DNA from 3 places in the Citrobacter freundii ATCC 8090 genome. Region 1 is predicted to be linked to each of the others. Evidence: predicted binding sites of a transcription regulator. Region 1 holds the regulator's gene; each other region holds the start of a gene.
What was found. Region 1 encodes LexA, which represses DNA repair genes until DNA is damaged. Its sites were predicted from a motif close to TNCTGTATGTACATACAGNA; they were not measured.
Positions count from the first base shown of each region.

Region 1 (5,626 bases):
CGTCACCAGTTCGGCCAGCATCTGATAGATCTTCATCGTCTCTTCCGGCTCGGCATCCCCGGTATCGCTGATGAATCCCTCGTCACGCAGCGTCAGCACCAGAGAGCTGAACACCGCTTTATCGAAGAATTCCGGCGCGTTAATGCCGTGCAGCACTGAGAGGCGTTGTGCCACGGTGCGGCTCTCTTTCTCCAGCGTGCCACGGTTGATCGACGGGTTGGCGCTCAGTAGCCAGAAGGTGATGGCGTAGCGTTGCAACGTCTCGCGAGCACCCGCAGCCAACAGCTGCAGCGTACGGGAGCGGGCAGGATTAATATGCAGCTCGCCATCCTGTAGAGTAATCAGCCCCTGGCGCTGCATTTCGCTGGCCAGTTCGTCAATCACCCCGGCAAGCTCATCGCGCTCCCAGCGCAGGAACAACTCGGCTTTCAGCATCGGGTACAACGCATCAATATGCTGCTGTAGCGCGACGCGTGAAATACGACGATGCTGAGTCACAATGGCTGCCATCAACGAAGGCAGAACCAGCATATGCGCAATGTTATTGCGGTAGTACGTCATCAAGACCGCCTGCTCGCGCGGCAGAATAATGATGTCACCGATGGTGTCTTTCTCGACCTCAAACTTGTTCATCTGCAAGGCGTGGTCGATCAGTTCACTGGCACTTTGCGCAGGAACGGTTGAGTCCGCCGCGTACGGCACGTTGCGCAGCAGGCTCAGGTAGCAGTCGAGCTGCTCGGTTAACTGTTCACGGGTCAGAGAGCGCTGGCGGGAAGCCAACAGCGCGGTACAACACAGGTTCATGGCGTTGGCCGCGCCAGCGTTGTTAATGCGCACCATCAGATCGGCGGCAATGTTATTCACCGTCGGCGTCAGCCAGGCCGGACGGATAGACTCGATAGGATCGATAGATTCACGCCATTCTGGCACATGCTGGTTGAGGTAAGTCATCAATGGCATTGGTTCACCAAAGTTGACGTAGCCCTGACCCAGGTTGCGCAGCTTGCTTAAGCCACGCAGCATTTGTGGCAGACTTTCTTTCTCTTTCGTCGCGCCACGCAGCTCTTTGGCGTAGGTGCCCACTTCCATTACGTGCTCGTAGCCGATGTAGATCGGTACGAGAGTAATAGGACGCGTACCGCCGCGCAGCATCGCCTGAATAGTCATCGACAGGGTGCCGGTTTTAGGGTCGAGCAAACGACCAGTACGTGAACGTCCACCCTCGACAAAGTACTCAACCGAGTAGCCGCGGCTGAACAACTCGCCCAGATATTCGCGGAATACGGTGGAGTAGAGCTTGTTGCCCTTGAAGGTACGACGAATAAAGAATGCGCCCAGACGACGGAAAATCGGACCCGCTGGCCAGAAATTCAGGTTGATACCGGCTGCGATGTGCGGCGGAACCAGACCCTGGTGGTACAGAACGTACGACAGCAGCATATAGTCCATATGGCTGCGGTGGCACGGAACGTACACGATTTCATGCCCATCGTGCGCCAACTGGCGTACACGCTCCGCATTATGAACGTTAATCCCCTGATACAGACGGTTCCAGGTAAAGCCCAGGATACGGTCCGTCAAACGGATCATTTCGTAGGAGAAGTTGGCGGCAATCTCTTCCATCAGCGCAATGGCATTTTGCTGCGCTTTTTCGTGGGAGATTTTTTTACTGCGCGCTTCATCTTCTACCGCGCGAGCGATCGCTTTTGAAGCTAACAGTTTATTAAACAGATCCTGGCGGGCAGGGAGGCGCGGGCCGACAGCGGCCAGACGCTGGCGAGCAAAGTGCATACGCGCCACGCGTGCCAGCTTCTGGGCAATGATCTTATCCGTACCGTGTTCATCCGCCATACGACGCAGAGAGACCGACGGGGAGAAGCGGACAAAACTGTCGCGACCCAGCCATGAAACCGCAAAGAATTTCTGTACGCCGTTTAGCATACGTAACGGCGGATTAACTTCACCTTTTTCACGCCCTGGCGCACGGCCAAACATCACCGAAACCGGCACCATCTGCACATCCAGGTCTGGATTGCTGCGATGTAAGTCGAGATAGTTATGGAACAGCTTGATGGACTCTTCTTTTGGCGTGTAATAGGTGAACACACGCGGGCCGCCGTGAATAAACACGTAGCGCGGCAGTAAAGTCCCGTCTATCTCCAGCGGTTCCAGGGGATCGGGGAGATCGTGCACCAGACATTGGGCACGCAGCGTCAGCAAGTCTGCTTTTGAATTGTACGGTAGGACGTACATAATGGGACGAGACGTATCGAGTCCCAATTCCGGGGCAGGTTCTGCCGGAATAGACTTGCTTTTTACCAGGACGCTTAATGGTAAATTCAGTAATTTGTAGTAAATTCGTGGCCAGCCGGACATAAACGATGTAAAGCCTCTGGTTAATAATGCAAATGCGCTGCAAGGATATCAGAAAGTTTAGTGAATTTCTGTGGTATCCCGTCATACTTCGCGCTGCTTTGCCACACCCTGAAACAAACGGGGTAACGTTACAATGACATTGACGCTAATAATGTAAAAAGGTTCTTTTTGATGGCCAATAATACCACTGGATTCACCCGAATTATCAAAGCTGCAGGCTATTCCTGGAAAGGTTTTCGCGCCGCATGGATCAATGAGGCGGCATTCCGCCAGGAAAGCGTTGCCGTACTGCTGGGCGTAGCTATCGCCTGCTGGCTGGACGTCGATGCGATTACTCGCGTGCTGTTGATTGGTTCCGTGATGCTGGTGATGATCGTTGAAATCCTCAACAGTGCGATTGAGGCGGTAGTTGACCGTATAGGCTCTGAGTATCACGAACTTTCCGGCCGGGCGAAAGATATGGGGTCGGCGGCGGTATTGTTGTCTATTTTTGTCGCTCTGATTACCTGGGGCATCCTGTTGTGGTCGCATTTGCGATAAGGATTCCACATCTTCATAAATCTCCTGCTTTTTGTGCAGTTTGCGGTTCCAAAATCACCTTTAGCTGTATATACTCACAGCATAACTGTATATACACCCAGGGGGCGGAATGAAAGCGTTAACGGCCAGGCAGCAAGAGGTGTTTGATCTCATTAGAGATCACATCAGCCAGACAGGTATGCCACCGACGCGTGCGGAGATCGCGCAGCGTTTGGGGTTCCGTTCCCCAAATGCCGCTGAAGAACATCTGAAAGCGCTGGCGCGTAAAGGTGTGCTGGAAATTGTCTCCGGCGCATCGCGCGGTATTAGACTGCTGCAGGAAGAAGAAGAGGGATTACCGCTTGTCGGTCGTGTGGCGGCAGGCGAGCCACTTCTGGCGCAGCAGCACATCGAAGGCCACTACCAGGTCGATCCCTCATTGTTCAAACCGAACGCCGATTTTCTGCTGCGCGTCAGCGGTATGTCGATGAAAGATATCGGTATTATGGACGGCGATTTGCTGGCGGTGCATAAAACTCAGGACGTGCGTAACGGACAGGTTGTTGTTGCCCGTATTGATGACGAAGTTACGGTTAAGCGCCTGAAAAAGCAGGGCAACAAGGTTGAACTTCTGCCAGAAAATAGCGAATTTAAACCTATCGTTGTCGACCTGCGTGAGCAAAGCTTCACCATTGAAGGGCTGGCGGTAGGTGTCATTCGTAACGGTGAATGGCTGTAATCATGTATTAATACTGTGGCGCATTCTGCGCCACAGTTAGTTTTCACTTCTTTTCATCAGGCTTTCCTGTATGCCTTTCTTTACCTCCTCTGATAAAGCACTCTGGCACCTCGCCTTACCGATGATCTTCTCCAATATCACCGTTCCCCTGCTGGGACTGGTGGACACCGCGGTGATTGGTCATCTGGATAGTCCGGTCTATCTTGGCGGTGTTGCGGTTGGTGCTACGGCAACCAGTTTTCTCTTTATGCTGCTGCTTTTTCTGCGCATGAGCACCACGGGTCTTACTGCCCAGGCATTTGGTGCGAAAAATCCACAGGCGCTGGCGCGCGCACTGGTGCAGCCGCTAATGCTGGCGCTGGGAGCGGGGTTGCTTATCGCACTGTTTCGTACGCCGATTATCGATGTAGCGCTGCATATTGTCGGGGGAAGTAAAGCGGTACTGGAACAAGCCCGGCGTTTCCTTGAAATCCGCTGGCTCAGCGCACCCGCCTCGCTGGCTAATCTGGTGCTGCTCGGCTGGCTGCTTGGCGTTCAGTATGCGCGTGCGCCGGTTATCCTGTTGATTGTTGGCAATATTCTTAACATTGTGCTCGATTTATGGCTGGTGATGGGCCTGCATATGAACGTGCAAGGTGCGGCACTGGCGACGGTGATTGCTGAATATGCCACCTTACTGATCGGCCTGATGATGGTGCGCAAAGTCCTGCATATGCGCGGAATATCGCTGGCAATGCTGAAGCAGGCGTGGCGTGGCAACTTCCGTCGTTTGCTGGCGCTTAACCGTGACATCATGTTGCGCTCGCTGCTGCTGCAGCTCTGTTTTGGCGCTATCACGGTGCTGGGTGCACGTCTGGGAGGCGATATTATTGCGGTTAATGCCGTTCTGATGACCCTGCTAACCTTTACCGCCTACGCGCTGGATGGATTTGCCTATGCCGTGGAAGCGCATTCGGGCCAGGCCTATGGGGCGCGAGATGGTAGCCAGTTACTGGACGTCTGGCGGGCGGCCTGTCGGCAGTCCGGTATTGTGGCTATTCTGTTTTCGCTGGTTTATGCCCTGTTTGGCGAGCAGATTGTTGCGCTACTGACCTCGCTGCCGCAAATCCAACTACTGGCCGATCGCTATCTCTTCTGGCAGGTGGTGTTACCGCTGGTGGGTGTCTGGTGTTATCTGCTCGACGGAATGTTTATTGGCGCGACGCGGGCTGCAGAAATGCGCAACAGTATGGCCGTTGCCGCAGTGGGATTCGCCTTAACGCTCCTGACGTTGCCGTGGCTGGGAAATCATGGTTTGTGGCTGGCGTTAACCGTTTTCCTCGCGTTGCGCGGGCTGTCGCTGGCCTTTATCTGGCGGCGTCACTGGCGTAATGGAACCTGGTTTGCCTAATCTGGATGGTTAAAAATTCCGAATAGTAAATAAAACCCAGAATCACTGACTACACTTATTCTCACGTCCAGCAAAAACAGCATGTGTCTGGACATGGCACTCTCGCTATTCACAACCTAACGATGAGGACTTGATGATGAATAAAGACGAAGTCGGCGGCAACTGGAAGCAGTTTAAAGGTAAAGTGAAAGAGCAATGGGGCAAACTGACCGATGATGATATGACGGTCATTGAAGGTAAACGTGACCAACTGGTCGGTAAAGTCCAGGAGCGTTACGGTTACGCGAAAGATCAGGCGGAGAAAGAAGTTAACGATTGGGAAAAACGTAATGATTACCGCTGGTAATTAACCCCTCCCTCCTGAGAGTACAAGGATGTACGCTCTCCCGCTTACCTAGCGCCCCACTTTCTTCTTCACCTGAATCGTATGGTCATGCTGGCACTCGCCAGGATGGCGGCATGACTCAACTTCTACACAGGCCGGACATAGTCCGTGTGCTTCAATAACATTATGTCGCAGAGCAAAGCCCATTTTGGCCGCCAGCGTATGCATGATGTCTTCCACACCTTCTGCGCACTCTTCTTTTACCACACCACAGCGG
Region 1 is NZ_CP049015.1:4,599,771-4,605,396, reverse strand. Features, by position in the region: gene plsB (glycerol-3-phosphate 1-O-acyltransferase PlsB) at 1-2,376, opposite strand, end outside; gene G4551_RS22075 (diacylglycerol kinase) at 2,548-2,916, shown strand; gene lexA (transcriptional repressor LexA) at 3,026-3,634, shown strand; gene dinF (MATE family efflux transporter DinF) at 3,705-5,024, shown strand; gene G4551_RS22060 (CsbD family protein) at 5,161-5,370, shown strand; gene zur (zinc uptake transcriptional repressor Zur) at 5,419-5,626, opposite strand, start outside.

Region 2 (5,626 bases), 240 kb from region 1:
TTGACCGCCTGAGTCTGTTGAACGACATTCTGCCGGTTTACCAGCAGGTGCTGGCGGAGCTGGCAAAACGGGGTATTGAGTGGGTGCAGATTGACGAACCTGCTCTGGTGCTGGAATTACCGCAAGCGTGGCTGGACGCCTTCAAACCAGCTTATGGTGCCTTGCGGGGCCAGGTGAAGCTGCTACTGACCACCTACTTCGAAGGCGTAACGCCAAACCTGGATACCATTACCGCGCTGCCGGTGCAGGGACTGCACGTCGACTTCGTGCACGGTAAAGATGATGTCGCCGAGCTGCACAAACGTCTGCCTGCCGACTGGCTGCTGTCAGCGGGCCTGGTGAACGGGCGCAACGTCTGGCGCGCCGATCTCAGCGAAAAATACGCGCAAATTAAAGATATCGTCGGGAAACGTGACCTGTGGGTGGCTTCTTCCTGCTCCCTGCTGCACAGCCCCATCGATCTCAGCGTGGAAACCCGCCTTGATGCAGAGGTGAAGAGCTGGTTTTCCTTCGCCCTGCAAAAATGCGGCGAGCTGGCGCTGCTGCGTGATGCGTTGAACAGCGGTGATACGGCGGCAATTGTCGAATGGAGCGCACCGATTCAGGCTCGTCGTCACTCTACTCGTGTCCACAACGCTGCAGTGGAAAAACGTCTGGCGGCAATCACCGCCCAGGACAGCCAGCGCGCCAACGCTTATCCGGTTCGTGCCGAGGCGCAACGTGCCCGCTTTAATCTGCCGGCATGGCCGACCACGACTATCGGCTCATTCCCGCAAACCACCGAAATTCGCGGTCTGCGTCTGGACTTCAAAAAGGGCAACCTGGATGCCGGTAACTACCGCACCGGTATTGCGGAACATATCAAACAGGCGATCGCTGAACAGGAGCGTCTGGGGCTCGACGTGCTGGTACACGGTGAAGCCGAACGTAACGACATGGTGGAATACTTTGGTGAGCATCTGGACGGGTTCGTCTTTACCCAGAACGGTTGGGTGCAGAGCTATGGCTCCCGTTGCGTGAAGCCACCGGTAGTCATTGGCGACGTCAGCCGCCCGGAAGCGATCACCGTGGAGTGGGCGAAGTATGCCCAGTCACTGACCGACAAACCGGTAAAAGGTATGCTGACCGGTCCGGTGACCATTCTTTGCTGGTCATTCCCGCGTGAAGACGTGACGCGTGAAACCATCGCGAAGCAGATTGCGCTGGCGTTGCGTGATGAAGTTGCGGATCTGGAAGCAGCGGGGATCGGCATTATCCAGATTGATGAGCCGGCACTGCGTGAAGGTTTACCGCTGCGTCGCAGCGACTGGGCGGCGTATCTGGAGTGGGGCGTGGAAGCCTTTCGCATTAACGCGGCAGTGGCGAAGGATGAAACCCAGATCCACACCCACATGTGTTACTGCGAGTTCAACGACATCATGGACTCCATTGCGGCGCTGGACGCGGACGTGATCACTATTGAGACTTCACGTTCTGATATGGAGCTGCTGGAGTCGTTCGAAGAGTTCGACTATCCGAACGAAATCGGGCCGGGCGTCTACGACATTCACTCGCCGAACGTCCCGAGCGTGGAGTGGATTGAAGCTCTGCTGAAGAAAGCCGAGCAGCGTATTCCGGCTGAGCGTCTGTGGGTGAACCCGGACTGCGGCCTGAAAACGCGCGGCTGGCCGGAAACCCGTGCTGCGCTGGCAAACATGGTTAAAGCGGCGCAGAATCTGCGTCAGGCGTAAAAACAAAACGGAGGCTGATGCCTCCGTTTTGTTTATTGGTTTGCCTGGCGGGAATTATTTCTTCCCACCGTATTGCGCGAACCACTCCAGCATTCTCTGCCAGCCGTCTTTCGCGGACTCTTCGTGATAGCTCGGGCGATAATCGGCGTTGAAGGCATGTCCGGCATCGGGATAGACCACGATTTCCGCTTTCGCATTGGCGGCGCGTAGCGCCTGACGCATTGTTTCAACGGTATCTTGCGGAATGCTGGTATCCTGGGCGCCATAAAGTCCCAAAACGGGGGCGTTAAGATCGGTTGCGATATCAACGGGATGTTTCGGCGAGTTGAGGGTTTTATCACCCACCAGTTTGCCATACCACGCCACCGCCGCTTTTAACTGCGGATTATGTGCGGCATACAGCCAGGTGATGCGTCCACCCCAGCAAAATCCGGTGATCATCAGTTGGTGCGCATCTCCCCCGTTGCGGGAGGCCCAACTGGCGACGTGGTCCAGATCGGCCAGTACCTGAGAGTCAGGCACTTTGGCGACAAGGCCGCTGAGCAACGTGGGGATATCGGCAAAGTCATTGGGATCGCCTTCGCGAAAATAGAGTTCTGGTGCGATAGCCAGATACCCTTCCAGAGCCAGACGGCGGCAAACGTCACGAATGTGCTCATGAATACCAAAAATCTCCTGCACGACAATGACCACGGGAAGCAGTCCATCGGTTTGTTTTGGTCGTGCGTGATACGCTGGCATATCATCGCCTTGTGAAGGTATGGACGTTACACCGGCGATAATTTCGTTATCCGGAGTGTGAACCGTGGTAGACGTCGGTGGAGATACAGCAGGTGCAAAGCCAGATTGTCGTGTTGTCATGGTATTCTCCGTACCCTTAAATATTCAGCCAAAAAGCGCATTGTTAACTATAGACACATGCAACGAACCACATTGCCTTAAACGGGCTATCTTTTGTGCAGGGCTTCCTTACATCGCATCATTTATGTGATACGCATCACTTTTTAATGGTAATTGAATGCAATTGATTTACATCATAGTGATGACTGTCACGAAAATATGTTCATGCCTTCGGTAAAGTGTGTTTTTGCTTCTTCTGACAAAACCGATTCACAGAGGAGTTTTTATGTCTAAGTCTGATGTTTTTCATCTCGGCCTCACTAAGAGCGACTTACAAGGGGCTACGCTTGCTATCGTCCCTGGCGACCCGGAGCGTGTGGAAAAGATCGCCGCGCTGATGGATAAGCCGGTTAAGCTGGCATCTCATCGCGAGTTCACTACCTGGCGTGCTGAGCTGGATGGTAAAGCCGTGATCGTTTGCTCTACCGGTATCGGCGGCCCGTCAACCTCTATTGCCGTTGAAGAACTGGCACAACTGGGCATTCGTACCTTCCTGCGTATCGGTACGACTGGCGCTATCCAGCCGCATATCAATGTAGGTGATGTCCTGGTCACCACGGCGTCTGTCCGTCTGGACGGCGCAAGCCTGCACTTCGCGCCAATGGAGTTCCCGGCCGTTGCGGACTTCGAGTGCACCACCGCGCTGGTGGAAGCGGCGAAATCTATCGGCGCCACTACCCACGTGGGCGTTACCGCATCTTCTGACACCTTCTACCCGGGCCAGGAACGTTACGACACCTTCTCTGGTCGCGTCGTGAGCCGTTTCAAAGGCTCGATGGAAGAGTGGCAGTCTATGGGCGTTATGAACTACGAAATGGAATCTGCCACGCTGCTGACCATGTGCGCAAGCCAGGGTCTGCGTGCCGGTATGGTCGCGGGTGTTATCGTGAACCGTACTCAGCAAGAGATCCCTAATGCGGAAACGATGAAACAAACAGAAAGCCATGCGGTAAAAATCGTGGTGGAAGCTGCGCGTCGTTTACTGTAATTCTCCCGTCTATTCAAAAAGGCCGACGCGTTCGGCCTTTTTATTTTGCGTAGTACCTCGCAGGAAATTCCTTTTAAACTGGACGTTTATACAGCACAATTCTATTTTGTGCGGGTAAGTCGTTGCTGTAAGGGGGCGTTGTGGATATTTCAATTATGATGAGTGCCGTGTTGGCGTTAGCCGCAGGGCTGCTGGTTGGGTGGCTGGCAACAAAAGCGCACGCCGACAGAATCCGTGCCGATCTCATCGAAGAACGACGTGAACTGGATATCGCGCTAAGTGCCGCCCGGCAACAACTCTCACAGGAAGCCCACTGGCGTGATGAGTGCGAACTGCTTAATAACGAATTGCGCAGCCTGCACAGTATCAACACCTCTCTGGAAGCTGATCTCCGTGAAGTCACTACCCGGCTGGAAGCAACGCAACAGCATGCGGAAGATAAGATCCGTCAGATGATCAACAGCGAACAGCGCCTGAGCGAGCAGTTTGAAAATCTGGCGAACCGTATATTCGAGCACAGCAATCGCCGCGTAGATGAGCAAAATCGCCAAAGCCTGAACAGCCTGCTGGCACCGCTTCGCGAACAATTGGACGGATTTCGACGCCAGATTCAGGACAGCTTTGGTAAAGAGGCACAGGAACGTCATACTCTGGCGCACGAAATTCGTAATCTCCAGCAACTGAATGCGCAGATGGCACAGGAAGCGGTAAACCTGACGCGGGCATTAAAAGGCGATAACAAAACGCAGGGTAACTGGGGCGAGGTCGTACTCACGCGGGTGCTTGAGGCTTCCGGTCTGCGCGAAGGCTATGAATACGAAACCCAGGTCAGCATCGAAAACGACGCCCGTTCGCGGATGCAGCCAGATGTTATTGTCCGATTACCGCAGGGCAAAGATGTGGTGATTGATGCGAAAATGACGCTGGTCGCCTATGAACGCTATTTTAACGCTGAAGATGAATTCACCCGCGAGAGCGCGTTGCAGGAGCACATCGCCTCGGTGCGCAACCACATTCGTCTGCTGGGCCGCAAAGACTATCAGCAGCTTCCGGGGCTGCGTACGCTTGACTATGTTCTGATGTTTATCCCCGTTGAGCCCGCTTTTTTGCTGGCGCTCGACAGACAGCCCGAACTGATTACCGAAGCGCTTAGAAATAACATTATGCTGGTGAGCCCTACCACGCTGTTGGTGGCATTGCGCACGATTGCCAACCTGTGGCGCTACGAGCATCAGAGTCGTAATGCGCAACAAATTGCCGATCGGGCCAGCAAACTTTATGACAAGATGCGGTTGTTTGTGGATGATATGTCGGCAATAGGTCAAAGCCTGGACAAAGCCCAGGATAATTACCGACAGGCGATGAAAAAACTCTCTTCCGGTCGTGGAAACGTCCTGTCGCAGGCAGAAGCGTTTCGCAGTTTAGGTGTAGAAATTAAGCGCGAGATTAATCCTGAGCTGGCTGAGCAAGCCACTACGCAGGATGAAGAATACCGCTTGCGCTCGGTCCCTGAGACGCAACAAGATGCATCTTGCCCCGATGGTGAAGCGGTAAATCAGCAATCAAACTAGTCCATTTGGGGTAGTTGAACCCGGCAGAAGGGTAGGGCAAATTGGCCCAATCTGTTACACTTCTCGAACATTTTTTGGATGAGCAGGCACTGAGATGGTGGATAATTCACAAGAAACGACGCACTTTGGCTTTCAGACCGTCGCTAAAGAGCAGAAAGCTGACATGGTGGCCCACGTTTTTCATTCTGTGGCCTCTAAATATGACGTTATGAATGACTTAATGTCATTTGGCATTCATCGTTTGTGGAAGCGCTTCACCATTGACTGCAGTGGCGTGCGTCGCGGGCAAACCGTTCTCGATTTAGCAGGCGGTACCGGCGATCTGACGGCGAAATTCTCTCGCATGGTAGGCGAAACCGGCAAAGTTGTGCTGGCGGATATCAATGACTCAATGCTCAAAATGGGTCGCGAAAAGCTGCGCAATATTGGTGTGGTGG
Region 2 is NZ_CP049015.1:4,839,943-4,845,568, reverse strand. Features, by position in the region: gene metE (5-methyltetrahydropteroyltriglutamate--homocysteine S-methyltransferase) at 1-1,730, shown strand, start outside; gene G4551_RS23195 (dienelactone hydrolase family protein) at 1,785-2,591, opposite strand; gene udp (uridine phosphorylase) at 2,857-3,618, shown strand; gene rmuC (DNA recombination protein RmuC) at 3,759-5,189, shown strand; gene ubiE (bifunctional demethylmenaquinone methyltransferase/2-methoxy-6-polyprenyl-1,4-benzoquinol methylase UbiE) at 5,284-5,626, shown strand, end outside.
Region 2: the regulator LexA is predicted to act here: its motif matches at 3,695-3,714, upstream of rmuC (DNA recombination protein RmuC).

Region 3 (5,626 bases), 2.0 Mb from region 1:
AGTAGCCAATACGTCCGATATGATGCGAATTATGTAATGCCACGGCGGCGATACCGTGCTGGCGAGCTTTTTCAATCCCCAGCGTGATGGCTTCGTGAGCCGCCACCTGACCAAAGGCACAATCGCCATCAAGCGTAATCACCGCCCCTGCATCTTTTACCACTTTGGCATGACGGTTGATTTGTAGATGCCCCAGCGAGAATGAACGAATATAGCTTGGGATCATACCGATGCCGTGGGAGTCGTGACCGGCGAGGTTAGAGGCTATCAGATGATCGGCCACCAGCCGCGCCTCCTGATCATTGCTTCCCATCTGATGAAAAACGGCCTGGATAAAAGCGTGCAGCGTTGGCACATGGAAGCGATGTCCACTGTTCATTGTTATCTCCTGTTGTGTCGCGAGTTTGTTGTGTTTCTTATTTTTCAACAAACTATGCTGCGCCACGGCGCTCAGGAGGTCAATAAACGTGCAAAAATTTCACGTTGCCGAAAAGAGAAAACCGACAGACCAGGTAAAAGGCCCGTCGGGATAACAAATGAATCAGAAACTTTGCTCGACGCGGGCAAGTCCTTCGGCCAGCGAGGCGGATTCACCGGTTGCCACCAGGCAGCAGGCCATCTGAATTTTCAACGATGCCGGGACCGGCTCACTGCCAGCCAGACAACGCTCAATCCAGCGCGCGGTGGTTTCCGGATCTTTTGCCACCGGCAGCGGTACTGGCTCGTCAGGCATCTCGCTCTGTCGGTCCTGTAACACTCGCACACCGGATGAATCTATCAGGCTTATCTGCGGGCAGCGCTGCGGGTTGGCATACACTTCGCCCTCGGTACCATGCATCAACAGGCCGCGCCCACCGATATCGCCGAAGAACTTCGCCACACGCGAGACGTATTCCGGGTGGGACACGCTGGAAAGACGCAGCGCCGCATCTTCAGCAAACGGCGTGGCTAATTTAGCCAGCGTGTGCGCACTGTTACGCACGCCCATGCGCCAGCGCATCGCCAGCTGTTTCTCCAGCGGAGGGCACAGCGCGCTCACCGGGATAAACACCGGCTGATGACCATCCAGCTTTGCCTGCGCCTGCCCGGCATGCAGCGTTGGCGAAATCCCCATCAGTTCAAAAATGGTTTCTGTCAGCACGCGGGTTGGATCCTCGCTGACGCCGTGCACTACTACCGGGAAACCGAGCTTATGCAGTAAAATCGCCAGCAGCGGCGTCAAATTCGCCTGCTTGCGTGCACCATTGTAGCTGGGAATGACAATCGGCATGGGTTTGGCTACTGGCGGAGTCAGGCGAATGGTGTGGTTTTGCATCGCTTCGTAAAAGCCCAGCATCTCCGCTTCGCCTTCGCCTTTAATACGTAGCGCAATCAGCACCCCGCCCATCTCAAGGTCAGGTACGTCGCCGTTCATCATATGGGTATACAGTCCGCGAGCAGTATCCTTGTCCAGGTCACGCGCGTGATTTTTTCCTCGCCCAATCTCTTTAATGATTTTGCGGTAATCCATCGATAACTCCTTGCCTGTTGCTCGCATCGTTAACGCCGACGGCGGCGCGTGGGTTTCGCTTTTTCTTTTGGTTTTACTATAACGTCTGGCACAGCAGGTTGCTCTATCGGAAATATGGGTAACGCGTTCAGTAAACGCTTGCCATAGTTTTTGGTCAATAAACGTTTGTCATAAATAACCACTTCTCCCCAGCAGCCATGGCTACGGATGAGTCGCCCAACCTGCTGGATCAAATTGAACGACGCCGCGGGCAGGCTCTGCACCTCGAAGGGGTAGCGGTTCAGGCTTTTCAACCACTCGCCCTCGGTGATCACCACCGGGCTGTCGATCGGTGGAAAAGCAATTTTGTGAATATGCACCTGGGTCAGCAGGTCGCCTTTCAAGTCCAGACCTTCAGCGAAAGATTGCAGCCCAACCAGTACGCTGCGCTCGCCGTTGGTCACCCGTTTGCGGTGCAACTCTACCAGACGATAGCGCGGCTGATCGCCCTGCACCAACAACAGCAGGCGCAGATCGGTAACATGCTCAAGAAAACGCTGCATCGCCCGACCGCTGGCAAAGAGTACCAGCATCCCCTGATGCTTTTTGCTTTCCAGTTGTTCGCGAAAATAGGCGGCCATTTCCGCGATATGCTGCTCTTCGTTATCAATTAACGGTTCGTAGCGCATCTGCGGAATGACGATTTTTCCCTGTTCAACGTGATTAAACGGTGAATCCAGCGCAACAAACCGATCCCCTGCTTTTTCCTTCAGACCACTCATCTCCTGCAAACGCGAGAAGCTGTTGAGCGAGCGCAGCGTTGCGGAAGTGACAATAATATGCGGGACGCTACGCCACAGCAGTCGTTCGAGCTGATCGCTCACACGGATCCCCACGCAGTGGAACCAGATGTGGATTTGCCCGTCACGCACCTCGCGCGTCGCCCATTTACTCACCGGCGCGCCTGACGACTGCGCGAGCGATGCCAGCCGCCACAGTTTGCTTTGCGCCTCAAACATGCCCAGCGCCCGGTTCATCTGCAAAATAACCCGATGCAGACGCACAATATCGTGAGTGCCGGTTTTTTCGCTGAGATCGTTGAGGAACAGTTCCGCCAGCCCGCGTAGCATTTCCGTAAGCTTTGCCAGACGCTGACAAATCTCCATCACTTCTGCAGGCAGTTCGCCCATCGCAAAGCGGTGTTCCGCCTCCTGAGTAGCAGGCATATACAGATTAAGAATGTTATTGAGCGATGAAATCAGTTCATACAGCTCTTCACAGTGACCGTTCAGACGCTCGGCATTCGCCAGCGGCGGCGTGGTTTTCGGGCGAAACTGTTCCAGACAGGTCGCCACTAATTTGCAAAACAGATCCAACTGGAGCCGATACCAGGGGGCGCTGATTTCCGCGCTCATCTCCAGCGCATCGCGCGCGACATCCGGCAAATGGTGGCCTTCATCAAGTACCAGCAACAAGTTTTTCGGCTCCGGCAAAACGGCTTCGCTTTCCATCGCCGCCATCACCAGCGCATGATTAGCCACCACCACTTCAGCTTCCTGAATCTCCCGACGGGCGACAAAAAAAGGGCACTCACGGTAGTAGTGACAGTTGCGATTCAGACAGCTAGCTTTATCGGTGCTCAGACGCTGCCAGAGTCCGTCGTCAATGGCGATATCGGTGTGATCGCGCAGCCCGTCCCACTTGTAGCTGTCGAGATCGCCTTTTAACCTGGCGCAGCGCTTTTGTTCTTCCTGGTTGTTGGGCGTTAGGTCATCGTCGAGAAAAGCCAGCAGATCCTGCTGATTGGGTTCAGTACTGGCCAGCGCCGCTAAGTTACGCGGGCAGACATAGCGTCCGCGACCAAACGCGGCGGTAAAACGCAGGTCAGGGATAATTTTGCGCAGCAGCGGTAAATCTTTGCTGTAGATCTGATCCTGCAAAGCGACGTTGGCGGTGCTGACCACCAGCGTTTTTTGCTCTTCACGCGCAATGGCAATACCGGGAATCAGATACGACAGAGTTTTCCCCACCCCGGTCGGCGCTTCAATCGCCAGATGCCGCCCTTCTTCACCTGCCAGCGTTTTCGCGACGTCAGCAATCATCTGCCGCTGCGGCGCACGGGGGATAAAGTCGGGGATCTGTTCCTGAAGCGCCTTATACCAGGCGGCGATTTGCGCTTTTAACGCGGCCGTTAGTGCCATGAGAAAACCTGAAATACTGTATAAACAGCCACTATTGTGGCACATTTCAGGCCCTGGATGTACCTTTTTCCCCCATTCTGGAAAGCGTTTCGCAATTCATTTTTCCTGGCCGGACGGCTGTTCGAGTCCTGTCCGGCCAATAATTCACTGACGTTTAATAGTATCCCAACAGCTTCCACCACAGCATGCCCACGGCAAAAATGATGATCACATTTGCCGTCACCACACAGAGGTTAATTTTGTAAAAGCGCGGTCGTTCAAAATAGCCCTGGGCAAAATAAATGGGGCCAGGTCCACCACCATACTCGGTATTCCCCCACATCAGGTTACTAAAGATACCGAAGCAAATAGCCACCATCATCGGCGGTGCTCCCGCAGCGATCGCCGTGGCCGCGAAAGGGGCATACAGCGCAGCCACATGCCCGGTCGCCGTAGCGAAGAGATAATGGACGTAAATGTAAAGGATCCCCAACACAATAAAGGACTCGATCGCGCCAAAACCCTGAATACCGCTGCCTAACTTTATGGTCATCCATTTAATAAAACCCAGATCGGCAAGCCCTGTCGCCAGACTAATAATGACGCTAAACCAGATCACCGTATCCCAGGCGGCGTGGTCATTAAGCAAACTTTTCCAGCTAACAGCGCCCGAGGCAAACAGATACGCAGCCAATCCCAGCCCGACAGATGTGGCAGACAATCCCGTAATCAAGCTGGTCCCCCAACCAACCAATGCCAGCACAAAACCAAACGCGACCTTTTTCTCATTGCTGCTCATCGAACCGAGCTCACCGAGGGCCTGTTTGCCCATCGCTTTCGCCTCCGGCGTACGCTTAAGCTCGGGATCCAATAATTTATAAACCAATAGCGGCATCAGGCAGAAACAGACCATCGCAGGAACCACTGCGGAAATAAACCATCCGCCCCAGGTTATCTCTATTCCTAATGACGATTTCGCCAGACTCGCTACCAGCGGATTCGCCGCCATCCCGGTGAGAAATATTGCCCCGGTAATCGGCGTAAACTGGAAGCACACCATGGTTAAGAAATCGCCGATACGCTTGCCCGTTGCCCCCGGCGCTGAGCCCAATACATCATTGATGGAACGAGTGATAGGGAAAATAATCCCCCCGGAACGCGCGGTTACTGATGGCATTGCCGGGGCCATAATCAGATCGGAAACCCCCAGTGAGTAAGCGATACCCAGGCTGCTGCCACCAAAGAGCGATAACATTTTATACGCAATACGTTTCCCCAATCCCGAGGTTACAAAACCCAGAGACAAGACGTAGGCACAGAAAATGAGCCATACTGTACCGGATGCAAAACCTGACAATGCTTTTGCCTCTGGCAACGTTTTGGTGAAAATTACCACGCAAAGTGCAATCAACATCACCGCCCCCGAAGGGAGCGGCTGGGTAAGAATCGCGGCTATGGTCGCGGCAAATATCGCGAACATATGCCAGGCCTGAGGCGTCAGACCAGCAGGTACGGGATAAAACCAAATGATCGCGCCTATCGCCAGCGGTATCAGGAACGAGAGAATGGATTTTCCCGTGGCAGAATTTTTTGACATAAAAATATCCTTATTCCGTTAGCCCAAGAGCGTTCATTTCCGCGACATATATCTCGCTAATACCTGATCCACCATTGCTGGCGCCATTCCAAGGTAATTTGCCGGGTCGGTCAGTTCTTCAATCAACTGCGGGTCAAGTCGTTCCGAGACAGATGGCATCGCATTCAGCACGTCCGCTAATCGCCCGCCTTGTTCGTTGACGATGCGGCAAGCGTCGTACACCACATCATGCGCATCCTGACGACCAATGTACGGAGCCAACCCCATCATGACCGCTTCAGCCACAATCAATCCGTTGGTCATACCGAGGTTACGTTTCATCGCCGCTTCATCGACCACCAGCCCCGCCAGCATAAAGTT
Region 3 is NZ_CP049015.1:1,659,767-1,665,392, reverse strand. Features, by position in the region: gene G4551_RS07950 (malate/lactate/ureidoglycolate dehydrogenase) at 1-379, opposite strand, end outside; gene ybiB (DNA-binding protein YbiB) at 542-1,510, opposite strand; gene dinG (ATP-dependent DNA helicase DinG) at 1,540-3,690, opposite strand; gene G4551_RS07935 (DASS family sodium-coupled anion symporter) at 3,845-5,266, opposite strand; gene G4551_RS07930 (class-II fumarase/aspartase family protein) at 5,300-5,626, opposite strand, start outside.
Region 3: the regulator LexA is predicted to act here: its motif matches at 3,705-3,724, upstream of dinG (ATP-dependent DNA helicase DinG).